One region of the Cupriavidus sp. GA3-3 genome, then DNA from elsewhere that is predicted to be linked to it. Evidence: predicted binding sites of a transcription regulator. Region 1 holds the regulator's gene; each other region holds the start of a gene.
What was found. The regulator FNR, encoded in region 1, switches genes on or off when oxygen is low (the NO sensors DNR and NnrR bind a similar motif). The targets are predictions, from matches to a motif close to TTGATNNNNATCAA.
Positions count from the first base shown of each region.

Region 1 (3,803 bases):
CAGGTATTCACGCATTTCCGGCCGGCTCTGGAAGCGCCAGCCGCTGGCCAGGGCCACCAGTTCCACGCCGCGCGGCCGCCAGTCCTGGCGCAGTTCATCAAGCAGCACGCGGATGGTGTCTGCGCCGACGTCGTCGTCAAACAGCCGCCGCAGATCATTGACGCGCAACGGTTCCTGCGCGCAGATCAGCGCCGTCTCGAGGACGATCTTCGCCTCTTGGGTATTCATGTTGATGGTGTGCAGCCTGTCTTTGCACCTGCTCCCGGACGGATCCGGGGCACCGGAGATTTTGGATACAGCGGTGCGAAAGCCACCGCCATCTCATTGCGCAGCTAGCCGGATACCTGCTGCATCCAAGCCGTGCACTTCCCTATCTTTGCATCGAGTTGCCGGGCGTTCCGGCAGGAGATCGTTCGCATGCGGTTATGGGCCAGCCAGCGAACCTCTTGCGTAGCGCGTCCGCACATACCGGACGTCGCTGTCAGCGAACTGAAGGCCTCGGACGCAAGAAAAACGGGTATCGGGAGCAAGGCCGGCATCGCCAACACCGCAGTGCCAGCCGGACTTTTGAACCAGATCTTTTGAACCGGATGGACTGTGGGGACGGGACGGGCATCGAAAACCTTCCGCTTCCCCTGCCCTGAACTCACCTTCTGGTATGAAGGCCGCCTGGCGCTGCTCGCCCGCTGCTTACCGCGGCTCACAAGACACCGCGCGATACCGCAATGTTGGCGATTGTATGGCATTCCCGCCCCCGCCTGCAACCATCATCCGTTGCCGGCGCAGCGCCGGCGCCTCAGAACACCAGGCAGAATCCATGCTCGGCCAGCGAATGTGGCAACAGCACCGCTCGCGCAATGCCAAGGCCGCCGAACGCCATTACCGCCAGGCCGGCCCCCAGTCGCACGCCGGGACGTCGCGACAGCGTACGCAAATAGCCTGACAGGCCGGAGAGCACCAGCAGGTTAGGCAGTGTGCCGAGCCCGAACACGCCCATCACGAGTGCGCCGGACGCCGCATTGCCCGCCAGCAGCGCGAGCGTGAGCGCCCCATAGACCATGCCGCACGGCACCAGCCCCCACGCCAGGCCCACGCCGTATCGCCGCGCCAGGCAGCCGCGTGCGCGCACAAAGGACGGCATGCCGCGTGCCACGCCACCCAGCCGGCGCGCCACCGCTGCGCTGGCACGCGACGCCAGCCGCTCCAGCCAGTCGACGGTAAACGTGTTGCCGCGCAGCAACCGCCAGCCCGACCCCAGCAGCATGACGCTGCCCGCGCCGAACAGCCAGCGCTGCACCGGCAGATAGTCCTGTTTCCACGCCGAAGCACCGACCGCGCCTAGCGCGGCCCCAAGCAGCATATAGGTCGAGATCCGGCCCAGGTGCATTATCAGCAACTCGCCGAGCCAGGCGGCACGGCTGGGCACCAGACTGATCGTCGCCGCCGCGCCGTGACGCTGCTCCACGGCCAGCGCCACGCCGCCGCACATGGCGGCGCAGTGGACCCCGCCCAGCAAAGCCAGCAGAAAAACGCTGATCAGTACGCCAAGTGTCAATTCTCACTCCCTACCACATCACATCGCACGGTAAAATGCCGTTATCGCGCCCTCGCTGCCATTTCTAGCAGGTTCCAATTGCTCACCTCCATTCCCATTACCGAGATGTCACCACGCTGCTCCACCTGTGCGATGGGGCAGCTGTGCCTTCCGGTCGGCATGTCGCAGCAAGACCTCGCCAAGATGGACACGCTGGTTCAGGAACGCATCCGTGTGCACAAGGGTGAAACCCTGTATCGCATGGGCGATCCGCTCACCGCGGTCTATGCCGTGCGCTTTGGCACGCTCAAGACCCACGTCACCACTGAAGACGGCCGCTCGCAGATTACCGGCTTCCACCTGCCCGGCGAAATTGTCGGTCTCGACGGGCTGGGCGAGATGCAGCATGCCTCCGATGCCGCCGCGCTGGAGGACACCGAAGTCTGCGTGGTCCGCATGAGCGAGTTGCAGTCCCTGTCGGCAGACCTGCCGTCGCTGCAGCAGCAGTTCCTGCGCCTGATGGGCAAGGAAATCACGCATGACCAACTGATGCTGGTCACGCTGGGCTCGATGCGCGCCGAGGAACGGCTTGCCGCCTTCCTGATCAACCTCTCTGAGCGCCTGTCGGCACGCGGCTATTCGGCGTCCGAGTTCGTGATGCGCATGAGCCGCGAAGAGATCGGCAGCTACCTGGGCCTGAAGCTCGAAACCGTCAGCCGCCTGTTCTCCCGCTTTGCCGAAGCCGGCCTGATCCAGATTCGCCAGCGCCACGTCAAGCTCGTGGACATCGACGGCATCAAGCAGCTCTACAGCCGCTCCTGCTAAGCGGCCAAGGCGCTGCCAGGTACCGCATGCGGACATGGCAGCGCAGACCTCACACCGATCCGCTTATTCCAGTTCGTCGGTATCGCTGAGCCGCGTCGGCATGGTGTAGAGCGTCAGTCCGCTGGACAACGCGCAGAACACCCAGGCCATCAGGAAACCAACGGTGTAGACCGATTCGCGGGACGCTTCGATCGGCTGGCCGAAGAAGTTCAGGTCACCGGGATCCACCACCGAAAACACCGTCGCGGTCGCGAACCCGGCCATCAGGAACGCCGGCCAGAGTACCCACATCAGCCAGCGCAACCTCATGGCTGCCTCACAGCGGCAGCCTTGGGCGGCGCGGCGTCGGCCTTCTCGACCACCAGGCCATGGCGCGTTGCACCCTGCACCGGCATGTCCGGATGCGTGGATGCCAGCCAGATCGTCACGCCACACGCCACCATCGCCACCAGCGGGCCGCTCATCAACAGCCACGGCCACGGCTCCTTCCACCACGGATTGCCTTGCTGACTCATCTTGCCCCCTTCATCTTGACGACCTAGCTTCACAAATCGCGCGGCACGATGAAACTGGTGGATTGCCGGATTTCGGCATGCCCCCGCTCCGTGCCTTCGCTCGTCACCGTCACGTTGATCTTGTGCGTGCCCTGCGCCGCGGCCTCGATCGGCACGCGGATCCGGATCGGCAGCAACCGGTTGGACGTCGGCGCCAGCGATTCGGCCTGCTTGTCGTATTCCACGGTCAGGTTCTTCAGTTCGTCGCTGTCGGCGCGCACGCTGATCTGCATCGGCGCTTCGGTGGTGTTGATCAGCTGCAGGCGATAGACATTCTCGATCCAGCGGCCTTCCACTTCACGGCCGAGCGCACCACGGTCGCGGATGATGTCGACCTTCAGCGGCGTGCGCAGCGCGATCGAAGCCATGAACCCGGCCAGCAACGCCACCCAGATCACGGAATAAATGACCACGCGCGGGCGCAGCAGGCGCTTGCGTGATGCCGCCGCGGACAAGCCCTTGCGCATCGCGTTTTCCGAGGTGTACCGGATCAGGCCGCGCGGATATTCCATCTTGTCCATGACCTGGTCGCAGGCGTCGATGCAGGCGCCGCAGCCGATGCACTCGTACTGCAGGCCGTCGCGGATATCGATGCCCGTCGGGCACACCTGCACGCAGATGCTGCAGTTGACGCAGTCGCCAAGCCCCGCCTTGTGGTGGTCGGTCTTGCGCGACCGGCTTCCGCGCGGCTCGCCGCGGCCGACGTCGTAGGTCACGACATAGGTATCGCGATCCACCATCACGCTCTGGAAACGCGCATACGGGCACATGTACTTGCACACCTGCTCGCGCATGAAGCCCGCATTGCCCCAGGTGGCGAACGCGTAGAACAGCATCCAGAACGACTGCCACGGCCCCAGCGACAGGCTGAGCACCTCGCCGCCCAGTTC
Region 1 is NZ_KB944471.1:214,364-218,166, forward strand. Features, by position in the region: gene scpB (SMC-Scp complex subunit ScpB) at 1-228, opposite strand, end outside; gene C265_RS10995 (sulfite exporter TauE/SafE family protein) at 797-1,555, opposite strand; gene fnr (fumarate/nitrate reduction transcriptional regulator Fnr) at 1,634-2,359, shown strand; gene C265_RS11005 (hypothetical protein) at 2,423-2,668, opposite strand; gene C265_RS11010 (membrane protein) at 2,665-2,874, opposite strand; gene ccoG (cytochrome c oxidase accessory protein CcoG) at 2,904-3,803, opposite strand, start outside.

Region 2 (3,803 bases), on a different contig from region 1:
GCAATGCATCGCGAGATGCCAATGACGCACACCTTCCCCGGCCCGGCCAGAAAGGTATGGTCATCGGTCTCGCCAGGCTGGACGCTGCCGGGTCCGTATCAGTACGGCCGGGCGGGTCCGGAGCTGCGCACGCCATAACCGCAAGCGGTCAAGTCTGTTGACGTACGCCCCTGTCCCCCGGAGTCCGCATTGCGCGGCGCGGTGAGAGCAGGGCGGCTACTCCCCAATGGAAGCGGCAATTATAGCGGCGGCGGGGGCAGGCGTCCACCTGCCCCCGCCACAAGGCCTGCACCCTCAGCCGGGTACAGGCGCGTTGTCGCTGGTCTGGCGGCCGCGGAAATCGGTCCAGCACAGGGCCTTGAAGTCATAGAGCTTGCAGCGGCGCGCGGTATCGAAATACCAGCGCCAGGAGAAGTTCTCGATGATGATGCGGCCCGGCAGCGCGTGCTCCAGCAGTGCCTGGGCGCGCTTGAGGCGGTACAGCGGCACGCTCATGTCGACGTGGTGCGCGGTGTGTTCCATGATGTGGTGCAGCGCCGCGCCGATGCCGTGGCGGAAGCGCAGGTGCACGGTGGTCGAGACAAAGGGCTGTGCCTTGGCCCACATGGCCTTGGTGTCATACCAGGCGACGCTGGTGTGGGTGTGGTGCACATACAGCACGAAGCCGACGGTGACGTTCCAGACCAGGAATGGCAGCACAAAGCCCGCGCCGGTCAGCAACCACACCGACTGCTCCGTGGCCAGCGCCAGGCCCGCCAGCGCGCCGATCCAGGCCAGCCCGAAGGCGGCTACCAGCACACAGTCGCCGGTGAAGATCGGGCGGCGCGTAGCCATCTGGCGCTTGCTGGGGAAGAACATCTTGCACCACCAGATTTCCACCAGGTAGTACAGGCCCGGGCCGAAGCCGGTGCGGTAGATGCGCTCCATCACGCGGCGCCAGCGCGGCAGCGCGTTGAATTCTTCCAGTGAGTAGGGCGCCCAGACGAAGTCGAAGCCCTTCAGGTTGGTATAGCCATGGTGCACCACGTTGTGGCCGACTTCCCACAGGCTGTACGGCGTCAGCGAGGGCAGGAAGGTGAGCCGGCCCAGCCACTTGTTCAGGCCGCGGCGCGGGGTCAGGCTCTGGTGGCAGGCATCGTGGCCGATGATAAACAGGCGCGCGATGATCAGCCCGGCCAGCACGCCCAGCGCCAGCTTGGCGGCCCAGTGCTGCGCCAGCACCACGCCGGCCAGCACGGCGCCGAACAACAGGTAGTCGAAGGCGAACAGCAGCAGTGCGCGCGGCGTGCTGCGCTGGCCCAGCGGGATCAGCCAGCCGCGGATGATCTTGCGCGAGGGCAGCGGGGCGTCCGGCGCAATCGGCTCCGGCAGCGGGGCGTGGTTGGGCGCGCCCTTGCGCGCGGCATGGGGCACGTCATGCGGGCCACTGGCGCGCTCAGGGGCGTGAGCGGCGGATTGGAAAGCGGTCATGCGGAACCTTCTGATTGCGGTCGGATGGGTAAGGGCGCACGGCGCGCAGAACGGCCGCGGCGGAACCGCAAGGTTAGAAGGCTTTGTCGAAGACGGCCTTGACGGTCGTCAAGCCGGAGGCGGGGGCGAAGCGGTAAAAGCGCGCCCGCCGCATGGCGGCGGGCGGCTGCTGGCCAGGTGACGGATCAGGCGGCCGGCACGTGGGCGGCCTCGCCCATCACATAGACGCTGTCGATGACGCGGTCGTCGCCCAGCATGGCAAAGGCGAACAGCTCTTCTTCCAGCGTTTCCGAGCGGTTGCTGCGGCGGGCGATCAGCGGCGTGGCCTTGGGGTCCAGCACGATGAAATCGGCCTCGCAGCCAACGCTGAAGCTGCCGACGCGGTCGGTCCAGCCCAGCGCCTCGGCCGCGGCACGGGTGGCCAGGTAGAACATGCGCAGCGCGGTCAGGTAGTAGCCGCCCATGCGCGCCACCTTGTGCGCCGCGTTCATGGTGCGGAACATCGAGAACGAGGTGCCGCCGCCGACGTCGGTGGCCAGCGTCACGTTCAGGCGGTTGGCGTCGGACTGGTGGAAGTCATAGAAGCCGCTGCCCAGGAACAGGTTGGAGGTGGGGCAATGCGCCACCGCGGCGCCGCTGTCGGCCAGGCGCCGGCGGTCGTCCTGGTCCAGGTAGATGGCGTGGCCGTACATCGCGCCCGGGCGCAGCAGGCCGTAGCGGTCGTACACGTCCAGGTAGCTGCGCGCGTCCGGGAACAGCTCGGCCACCCATTTGACCTCGTCGCGGTTCTCGGCCACGTGGGTCTGGATAAAGGCGTCCGGGTAGGCGCGCGCCAGTTCGCCGCAGGCGGCCAGCTGCGCCTCGGTCGAGGTCGGGGCAAAGCGCGGTGTGATGGCGTAGGCCAGGCGTCCCTTGTTATGCCAGCGCGAGAGCAGGTCGGCGGAGTCCCGGGCACCGGTCTCGGCCGTATCGCGCAGGAATTCCGGGCAGTTGCGGTCCATCATCACCTTGCCCGTGACCATGCGCAGGTTGCGCGCCTCGCTTTCGGCAAAGAGGGCCTCGGCCGAGGCCTTGTGCACCGTGCTCCAGACCACCGCGCTGGTGGTGCCGTTGCGCAGCAGTTCCTCGGTGAAGAAGCCGGCCACGCCGCGCGCGTAGTCGGGATCGGCAAAGCGGCGCTCTTCGGGGAAGGTGTAGGTCTCGAGCCAGTGCAGCAGGCCCGGCGACGGCGACGCGATCATGTCGGTCTGCGGGTAGTGCACGTGGGTGTCGATAAAGCCGGGCACGATCAGCTTGCCGCGGTGGTCGACGATCTCGGCGTCGGCCGGAATGCGCGCAGCCAGCTGCGTATAGTCGCCGGCAGCGGCGATGTGCCCGTTGGTGACGATCAGCACCCCGTCGTCCCAATACTGATATGCATCCTCATGGAATTGCGGATCGCGCAGGAAATGCAGCACGCGGCCGCGAATGGCACGGGTGAGGGAGTCAGTCTTGGGGTTGGTCGTCATGGTGTGTCTCTTGTGGCCGGCCCGCGCGGAACGGCATGGTTCAAGCAGCGGGCCGGGCTATTGGCATGCGCCGCGCTCAGGCCGCTGGGGCCGTTGCGGGCGGGGACTTGGGCGGGCTCGACCAGAAGTGGTCGACTTCCGCCAGGAATTCGGCCTTCTGCATGGCAGGCAGGAAGGCCGCTTCAAAGCTGTTGCGGGCAAGCTTGTGGGCATCGGCCGCGTCCAGCGGCAGCGCCTCGAAGGTGGCTTCCCAGTTGGCGTTCATATAGCCGCCGAAGTAGGCAGGATCGTCCGAATGCAGCGTGATCACCACGCCGGCATCGAGCATGCGCTTGAGCGGGTGGTCGCGCAGGTCCGGGTAGACCTTGAGCTTGACGTTCGACAGCGGGCACACGGTCAGCGCCACGCGCTCGCGCGCCAGGCGTTCCACCAGCGCCGGATCGTCGATGGCGCGCACGCCGTGGTCGATACGCTGCGCCTTGAGGATGTCGAGCGCGTCGGTGACGTATTGCGCCGGACCTTCCTCGCCCGCGTGGGCCACCAGGTGCAGGCCCAGCTCGCGCGCCCTGGCGAACACGCGCGCGAACTTCTCGGGCGGGTTGCCTCGCTCGGACGAATCCAGGCCCACGCCGACAAAGCGGTCGCGGTAGGGCAGCGCGGCCTCCAGCGTGGCGAAGGCGTCTTCCTCCGGCAGATGGCGCAGGAAGCACAGGATCAGGCTGCTGGAGAAGTCATATTCGGTGCGCGCCTGGGCCAGGGCATCGGCGATGCCGTCGATCACCACGCCGATGGGCACGCCGCGCGCGGTATGGGTCTGCGGATCGA
Region 2 is NZ_KB944478.1:277,059-280,861, reverse strand. Features, by position in the region: yybP-ykoY riboswitch at 41-245, opposite strand; gene C265_RS15105 (fatty acid desaturase) at 295-1,470, opposite strand; gene guaD (guanine deaminase) at 1,656-2,978, opposite strand; gene C265_RS15095 (adenosine deaminase) at 3,055-3,803, opposite strand, start outside.
Region 2: a site for FNR is predicted at 1,569-1,582, ahead of C265_RS15105 (fatty acid desaturase). Genes of this name have one in related genera too.

Region 3 (3,803 bases), on a different contig from region 1:
GCAGAAACAGAACCATTTCGGCCGCGCCCGTGGAAACCACCATGAAGATGACTTTGCGAATGTTCGCGTACGCCACCCTGCCTTCATTTATGCCGTTGACGATGGACGCAAAGTTGTCATCGGTGAGGACTATGTCTGCGCTTTCCTTCGCTACTTCGGTTCCCTTTCGGCCCATGGCCACACCGACGTGTGCGTGCTTGAGCGCAGGAGCGTCATTGACGCCGTCGCCGGTGACCGCCACGAAATGGCCGGTTCTTGCCAGCGACAGGACAATGGACAGCTTCTGATCCGGACTGACGCGGGCGTAGATGCGCGCACGGCGGGTCAGTTGGTCGAGTCCGTGCGGCCCCTTGCTCTCGGCCTGGCGCACCTGCTCGCCCGTCACGACCTGGTCCGTGGTAAAGCGCAGCCCCGCCCGCGCGCCAATTGCGCTGGCTGTCAACGGATCGTCGCCAGTCACCATCGCCACGTCGATGCCGGCGCTGTAGCAGCGTCGGATAGCGTCCGGGACCTCCGGGCGAACCGGATCCTTCATGCCTGCCATTCCCAGAAAGGTCAGGTTGACCAGGTGCCCGTGTCCGTAGGACCCGTCCGGCTCCGCATCAATCGTGCCTTCTGCGAACGCCAGCACGCGTAGTCCTTGCGCGGCCAGCGCTGCCTTTTCCCGAAGCAGTCCTTCGCGCCGGATCGGCACGGCATGGCCGCGAACGTCCGCCTGGTCGCACATGGCAATCAGAGTCTCGGGCGCTCCCTTGACGAACACGCGGATCGTCTCTTCGTGCCGGTGGAACGAGGCCGCGTACCGCAGGTCTGGCTCATACGGGATACGGGCCACCAAGGGGTACCGCTGTCGGATCTCATTGGCTACGGTGCCCCCCTTGTGCGCTGCGGCCAGCAGCGCCACGTCCACGCTGTCCCCGGTGCCAGTCCAGCCATCACGCTCCCTGGATAGTTGGGCCTCGTTTGGCAGCGCCGCGGCCCTTAGCAGGGCCGCTACCCGCGTTCTCGCGTCATGGTCGGTGGTGCCGGCGGCGCGGATCGTGCAGTTGTCCAGATCGTGTCCGACGTCGCAGCAAAACGCCGTGCCGTCGGGAAGCCGGATATCGGTGACGACAAGCTCGTTCATGGTCAGGGTGCCGGTCTTGTCGGTGGCGATCATCGTGCAGGATCCAAGCGACTCCACGGCGGGCATTTTGCGCACGATCACATGGGCCTTCGCCATCCGCCGCATGCTGATCGCCAGCGCCACCGAAATGGCGACGGGCAGTCCTTCGGGGATCGCGCTTACCGCCAGTCCGACCGACATCATGAACAGTTCGCGCAATGCCATGCCGCGCAGCATACCCACCAACACCAGCAACGCCACAGCCACGCCTACCGCCACCGCGATCAGTCGGGAAAAACGCTGGAGCCTGAGAATCAAAGGTGGCTGCGAGATGGATTCGCGGCCCAGTTCCCGCGCAATCCGGCCAATTTGCGTGGCAGCGCCAGTTGCCACGACGATGCCGTGGCCCCTGCCGCGGAGCACCACCGTGCCGGCGAAGGTCAGGCACTGGCGGGCGCTCGCTGGGGCGTTGCTGGCATCACATGCTGAGAGCTTGCGCACCGGCAGCGATTCGCCAGTCAGCAGGGATTCATCGCACTGCAGGTCAATGGCGGAGGTCAGTTCCAGGTCGGCCGGCACTCGGTTGCCGGCTTCCAGCACCACCAGGTCGCCCGGTACCAGCGTACTTGCATCGATCTCCTGCTGGATGCCGTCCCGGATCACCGTGGCACGGGGCTGCTCCATCCTGCGCAGCGCCACGGCCGCCTTGTCGGCCGTATGCTCCTGTGCGGTGCCGATGACGCCGTTAATCAGCAGTACTGCCCCGATGAACAGTGCATCCTTCAGGTCACCCAACGCGAGCGACACCGCTGCCGCGGCCAGGAGAATGTAAATAAGCGGACTGAGGAACTGGCGCAGAAACACCGCGGCCACCGACCTAGGGGCCGCCTGAGGCAGCACATTGCGGCCCACCTCGGCCAGCCGCGCATTAGCCTGCGCGGTGGTCAGGCCGGGTGGGACATGTCCCGGATCGACGCGATCCCGGGTGCCGGAATGTTCTTCGTGAGATCGGGGGCGATCCGTTTGCAACGCGCTGGAGCGATTTTGCATGAGGTTTCCCAAGGTATGCCCGGCGCGGAGCCACGCGTGCACACCCTGGGCGTACGCCACGTGCGGCGGGCGGGTCCGGACACTGTTCAAGCGTAGGTACTCGCGTTTCCGCATGATTGATCCGGATCAACCACCACCCGGTTCCCCCTCCTAGACTGGCTGTATCGGCCAGCGGCACCCGTGGCGGGGCCAACGGCCTTGCGCAAGCGTCAAAGGACACCAGCATGCAACTGCAATTCCTCGGCGCGACCGATACGGTCACCGGCTCCAAGTACCTGCTCGATACCGGCCGTCACCAGGTCATGGTCGACTGTGGCTTGTTCCAGGGATACAAGACCCTGCGCCTGCGCAACTGGGATCCACTGCCGCTCGATCCGGCCAAGCTCGACGCCGTGGTGCTGACCCATGCCCACATCGACCACAGCGGGTATTTGCCCCTGCTGGTGCGCAACGGCTTCCGCGGCAGCGTGCACTGCACCATGGGCACCGCGCAGCTGTGCGGAATCCTGTTGCCAGACAGCGCCCACCTGGCGGAAGAAGACGCCGATTATGCGAACCGCAAGGGCTTCTCGCGTCATCGGCCCGCATTGCCTCTTTACACAGCAGCCGACGCTGCACGAGCAATGCGGCGGCTCCAGCCGATGCAGTTCGGCAAGCGCTTCCAGGTAGTGCCCGGCGTAGAGGCCGAGTTTGCCCGGGCCGGACATATCATCGGCGCGGCTATCGTCACGTTGTTCGTCGACGGCAAGCGCATCGTCTTCTCAGGCGACCTCGGGCGGCAGCAGGACATCGTCATGCGCGCGCCGGAGATGGTGCGTCAGGCGGATTACCTGCTGGTGGAGTCAACCTACGGCGACCGGCGGCATCCGGACGACGACCCGCTCGATGTGCTCGGCGAGATCGTCAGCCGGACGATTGGCCGCGGCGGCAGCTTGATCATCCCCGCTTTTGCGGTAGGGCGCACGCAGAGCCTGCTGTACTGCCTGCACCGCCTGCGCGAACTCAAGCGAATCCCCGACGTGCCGGTGTACCTCAACAGCCCGATGGCCATCGACGCGACCATGATTTTCTCGCTGCATCCGGAAGAGCTGCGCATCAGCCGCGAAGAGTGCGCCGCAGCCTGCAATCTCGCCACCCCGGTGCAGAGCATGGAGCAGTCGATCTGGCTGAACCATGACCGAAGTCCCAAGATCATCCTGGCTGGCAGCGGCATGGCTACCGGTGGTCGTGTGGTCCACCATATTGCCGCCTACGGCCCGGACCCTCGCAACACCGTTCTGCTTTCCGGCTTCCAGGCGGCGGGTACGCGCGGCGCAGCGCTGGCCGCAGGCCGGCGCGACATCCGCGTCCATGGCAAGGACATCGCCGTGCATGCGTCGGTGGAGCAGGTGGAGAACCTGTCCGCACATGCCGATGCCGCGGAACTCATGACCTGGCTCGGCGGCTTTCACCAGGCGCCGCGGCGTACGTTTGTCGTGCACGGCGAGCCACAGGCAAGCGATGCGCTGCGCCAGCACATCGAGCGCGACCTGCGCTGGGCGGTCACCATGCCGGAATATCGGCGCTCCTATCCGCTCGACTGATCCAGGCCGGCGCCTGATATGTGCGCCTTTCGTTACGTCTGCCAAACCGGAATCACGTCATGGAC
Region 3 is NZ_KB944488.1:24,834-28,636, forward strand. Features, by position in the region: gene C265_RS21160 (HAD-IC family P-type ATPase) at 1-2,155, opposite strand, end outside; gene C265_RS21165 (MBL fold metallo-hydrolase RNA specificity domain-containing protein) at 2,380-3,738, shown strand; gene C265_RS21170 (universal stress protein) at 3,798-3,803, shown strand, end outside.
Region 3: a site for FNR is predicted at 2,272-2,285, ahead of C265_RS21165 (MBL fold metallo-hydrolase RNA specificity domain-containing protein). Genes of this name have one in related genera too.

Region 4 (3,803 bases), on a different contig from region 1:
CCCGATACAAAGGCATACCAGCTGACAAGACGCCGGGTGCAGGCATACCTGGTATGGCGGCTGTGCTGCTCGAGCCGTTCTACTGCGTCGAATCCTCGCGCAGCCGCGCCACCGGCGGGGTCGGCATGGGGTTGTCGATCGCGGCCGACATTGCCGCGCGCCATGGCGGCGAGCTGACCCTGAGCAACCGCCCCGAAGGCGGCCTGCCCGCGCGCCTGTCCCTACCGCGCGGCTGACGCCGCCAGCGTGACGTACTGCGAGCCGCGCTGCCCGTGCGTGAAGTCGAGCGGGAAATCGCCCACGTCCACGCGCCCCTGCAGTGCCCGCCGCATCTCGGCCGCGCCGCTGCCGCGCAGGCCGGCCAGCGCGCGCGCCAGCCATGCCGCGCCGATATAGCCGGCCAGCGTGGCCGGCGACGGCGGCTCATCCAGGTATTGCTTCATGCGCGCCACGTGTTCCTTCACCACCCGCAGCGTGGCCTGTTGCGGCCCGGGCGCGACCTGGGTCAGCACCATGCCGCCGTTGTAGCCAGCGCCCAGGATTTCGCGCGCGGCGGTGGCGCTGACCGACGACAGCCCGACCAGGAAACCGTACCAGCCCTGCACCGCCAGCGCGCGGCCCAGTCCGGCGTAGGCGAGGGTATCGCCCGCCACGATCACCGCGCCCGGGCGGGTGGCGGCGATGCGCCGGGCGGCGGCCTCGGGATTGGCGTCGAGCGGCACCGCGCGCGTCCCGGTCTGCGCCTCCAGCCGGGCCAGCGACGGGGCGGCGAAGTCCGGCGCCAGGGCCAGCGCGATGCTGGTCATGCCGTAGCTGCGCAGCTGGCGTACCGCCGCGTCCAGTTCGGCCTGGTAGTCGGCACGGGTGAACCAGACGTTGTCGGCCGTCAGCGCAAGGCCCGACAGCGGCGCCACGATCTGCACGCCGCGCCGGCCCAGCTCGGCCGATGCCGCCAGCGCCGGCAACAGCCGGTCGCCCGGGCCGAACAGCAGCTCGGCGCGGTCGGTATCGGCCAGCGACACCGCCTGCGCCAGCGCGCGGCGCGGGTCGGGATCGGCGTCGCGGACCACGTGCGCGATGCGCACCGGGCCGTTGCCGGCGTTGACGGCGTCGAACATGACCTTGGCCCCGGCCAGGTAGTCGCGCGCAAGGTCGGCTTGTGCGCCGCCGCGGTCGAGCAGGTGGCCGACCACGATCGTGCGGCGCGCCTGCGACAGTGCTGGCCAGGCGGGCAGGGCCAGGGCCGCGCCGGCGGCGGCAAGCAGGCGGCGCCGGTGCCGGGCCGGTGCTGCCAGGTGCCTGCGCAGCGGTAGGTACGGCGGAAACATCGGAGTCTGGTCGGGAGTTGGCATTGCAGGGGGCAGGTGACGCGCGGGCCGGCGGTGGCGCGCAGCGTATCCGCCGCACATGACACCAATGTGACGCCTGCCGCCCGCAGGGTCCAATGCCCGCGCTTGACGGCGGTCAACGCGTCGGCGGCGGTGCGGCCCTACGATGGGCCGTCATACACTCATACCCCCGCGCCCCCATGATCCCGTCTGCCATAACTTCCCCTGCGCCCGACCGCCGCGCGCTGTCCGACTTCCGTGCGCTGGCCGGCCGCATCGACGGCAACGGCCCGCGCTATACCTCGTACCCGACGGCCGACCGCTTCCACAACGGCCCCGACCTGTCGCTGTACCACGACGCACTGGCCGCCTGCCGCGCCGACGCGCCGGCGCCGCTGTCGCTGTACCTGCATATCCCGTTCTGCGAGAACATCTGCTACTACTGCGGCTGCAACAAGATCATCACGCGCGACCATGGCCGCAGCGCCCGCTACGTCAACTACCTGGGCCGCGAAATGGCGCTGGTGGCAGACCGGCTCGGGCCGCGCCGCCAGGTGCTGCAGTCGCACTGGGGCGGGGGCACGCCGACCTTCCTCGACCCCGGCGAGATGCGCCGCGTGATGGCGCTGCTGCATGAGCATTTCGAGCTGGCGGCCGAGGGCGAGCATTCGATCGAGATCGATCCGCGCCGCGTCGACCACGCCCGCATGGCGCTGCTGGCCGAACTGGGCTTCAACCGCGTCAGCCTGGGCGTGCAGGATTTCGATCCCAAGGTCCAGCAGGCCATCCATCGCATCCAGCCCTTCGAAGAGACCCGCGCCGTGGTGGATGCCGCACGCACGCTGGGTTTCCGCTCGGTCAGCCTGGACCTGATCTACGGCCTGCCGCACCAGACCGCGGCGCGCTTTGGCCGCACCATCGATCAGGTGCTGGCGCTGCGCCCCGACCGGCTCTCGGTCTATAGCTACGCGCACCTGCCGCATGTGTTCAAGCCGCAACGCCGCATCGATGAAAACGCCTTGCCGCCCGCCGGCGAGAAGCTCGACATCCTGGTCTCCACCATCGAGCGGCTGAGCGCCGAGGGCTACGTCTACATAGGTATGGACCATTTCGCGCTGCCCGACGACGACCTCGCCGTGGCCCAGCGCGAAGGGCGGCTGCAGCGCAACTTCCAGGGTTACTCAACGCATGCCGGCTACGACCAGGTCGGGCTCGGCATTTCCGCGATCGGCGCGATCGCGGGGCGCTACGTGCAGAATGCGCGCACGCTGGACGAGTACTACGGCGCGCTCGACCACGGCCGCCTGCCGCTGGCGCGCGGCGTGGCGATGAGCGCCGACGACCACCTGCGGCGCGAGATCATCGGCGCCCTGATGTGCAATGGAGTGCTCGATATCCCGGCGCTGGAAGCGCGCCACGGCATCCGCTTCGGCACGGCCTTTGCGCCGGAACTGGCCGACCTCGCCGCGCTGGGCGCGGACGGACTGGTGCAATGCGCGCCGGACCGCATCACCGTGACGCCGCTGGGCCGGCTGCTGGTGCGGCGCGTGGCGATGGTGTTCGACCGCTACCTGCGCGAAGACGCCGCGCGGCCAGCGTCCACGGGTGCCCAGGCCGTTGCCGCCAACGATGGCGCGCAGCCGGTGCGCTTCGTGCCGCGGGCGCGGTACTCGCGCGTGGTGTAGCGGCCGCGCAAGCGGTACGGACGAAAAAAAGCCCGCGCAATGTGCGCGGGCTTTTTGTTTGCAGCAGGCGGACTTACTTGGCGGCGTTGGCCATGTAGTCCGAGGCGGCGATCACGTCGGCGTCCGGGCCGGCGTAGCCACCCTTGGGCGGCATCACGCCCTTGCCCTTGAGCGCAAAGTTGTGGACCGCGTCCATGCCTTCCTTCAGGCGCGGCGCCCAGGCGGCCTTGTCGCCGAACTTGGGCGCACCGGCCACGCCGGCGGCGTGGCAGGCGGCGCAGACCTGCTCGTAGACCTTCTTGCCCACGTCGGCCGAGGCGGCCGGCGCAGCAGCGGGTGCGGCGGCAGCAGCTGCCGGGGCCGCTGCCGAGGGAGCTGCCGGTGCAGGCGCGGCACCGGCGGCCGGAGCGGCGGCTTCAGGGGCTGCGGCAGTCGCCGGCGCGGCGGCAGCCGGGGCAGCCGGTTCCGGGAACTTGGCACCGCCGGCGTCGGCCATGTAGACCACGGCACGGGCCAGTTCGTAGTCGGCGTAGTCGTCCGGCGTGGTGCCGGCACGCGCGGCCATCGCGCCCTTGCCGTTTATCACCGACTTCATCAGGCCGTCAAAGCCCTGGCCGATGCGCGCGGTCCAGTCGCCGGCGTTGGCGTACTTGGGTGCGCCCGCTGCGCCGGTGGCGTGGCACGCGGCGCAGATTTCCTTGTAGACCTGCTCGCCCGTCTTGAAGACGCGCGGCGCGTTGGGATCCTTGATTTCGAGCGAGGCAACCGGCTTGATGCGGTCGTTGACGGC
Region 4 is NZ_KB944486.1:51,504-55,306, reverse strand. Features, by position in the region: partial or broken gene C265_RS20885 (ATP-binding protein) at 42-236, shown strand; gene C265_RS20880 (ABC transporter substrate-binding protein) at 222-1,352, opposite strand; gene hemN (oxygen-independent coproporphyrinogen III oxidase) at 1,529-3,013, shown strand; gene C265_RS20870 (cytochrome c5 family protein) at 3,087-3,803, opposite strand, start outside.
Region 4: a site for FNR is predicted at 1,455-1,468, ahead of hemN (oxygen-independent coproporphyrinogen III oxidase). Genes of this name have one in related genera too.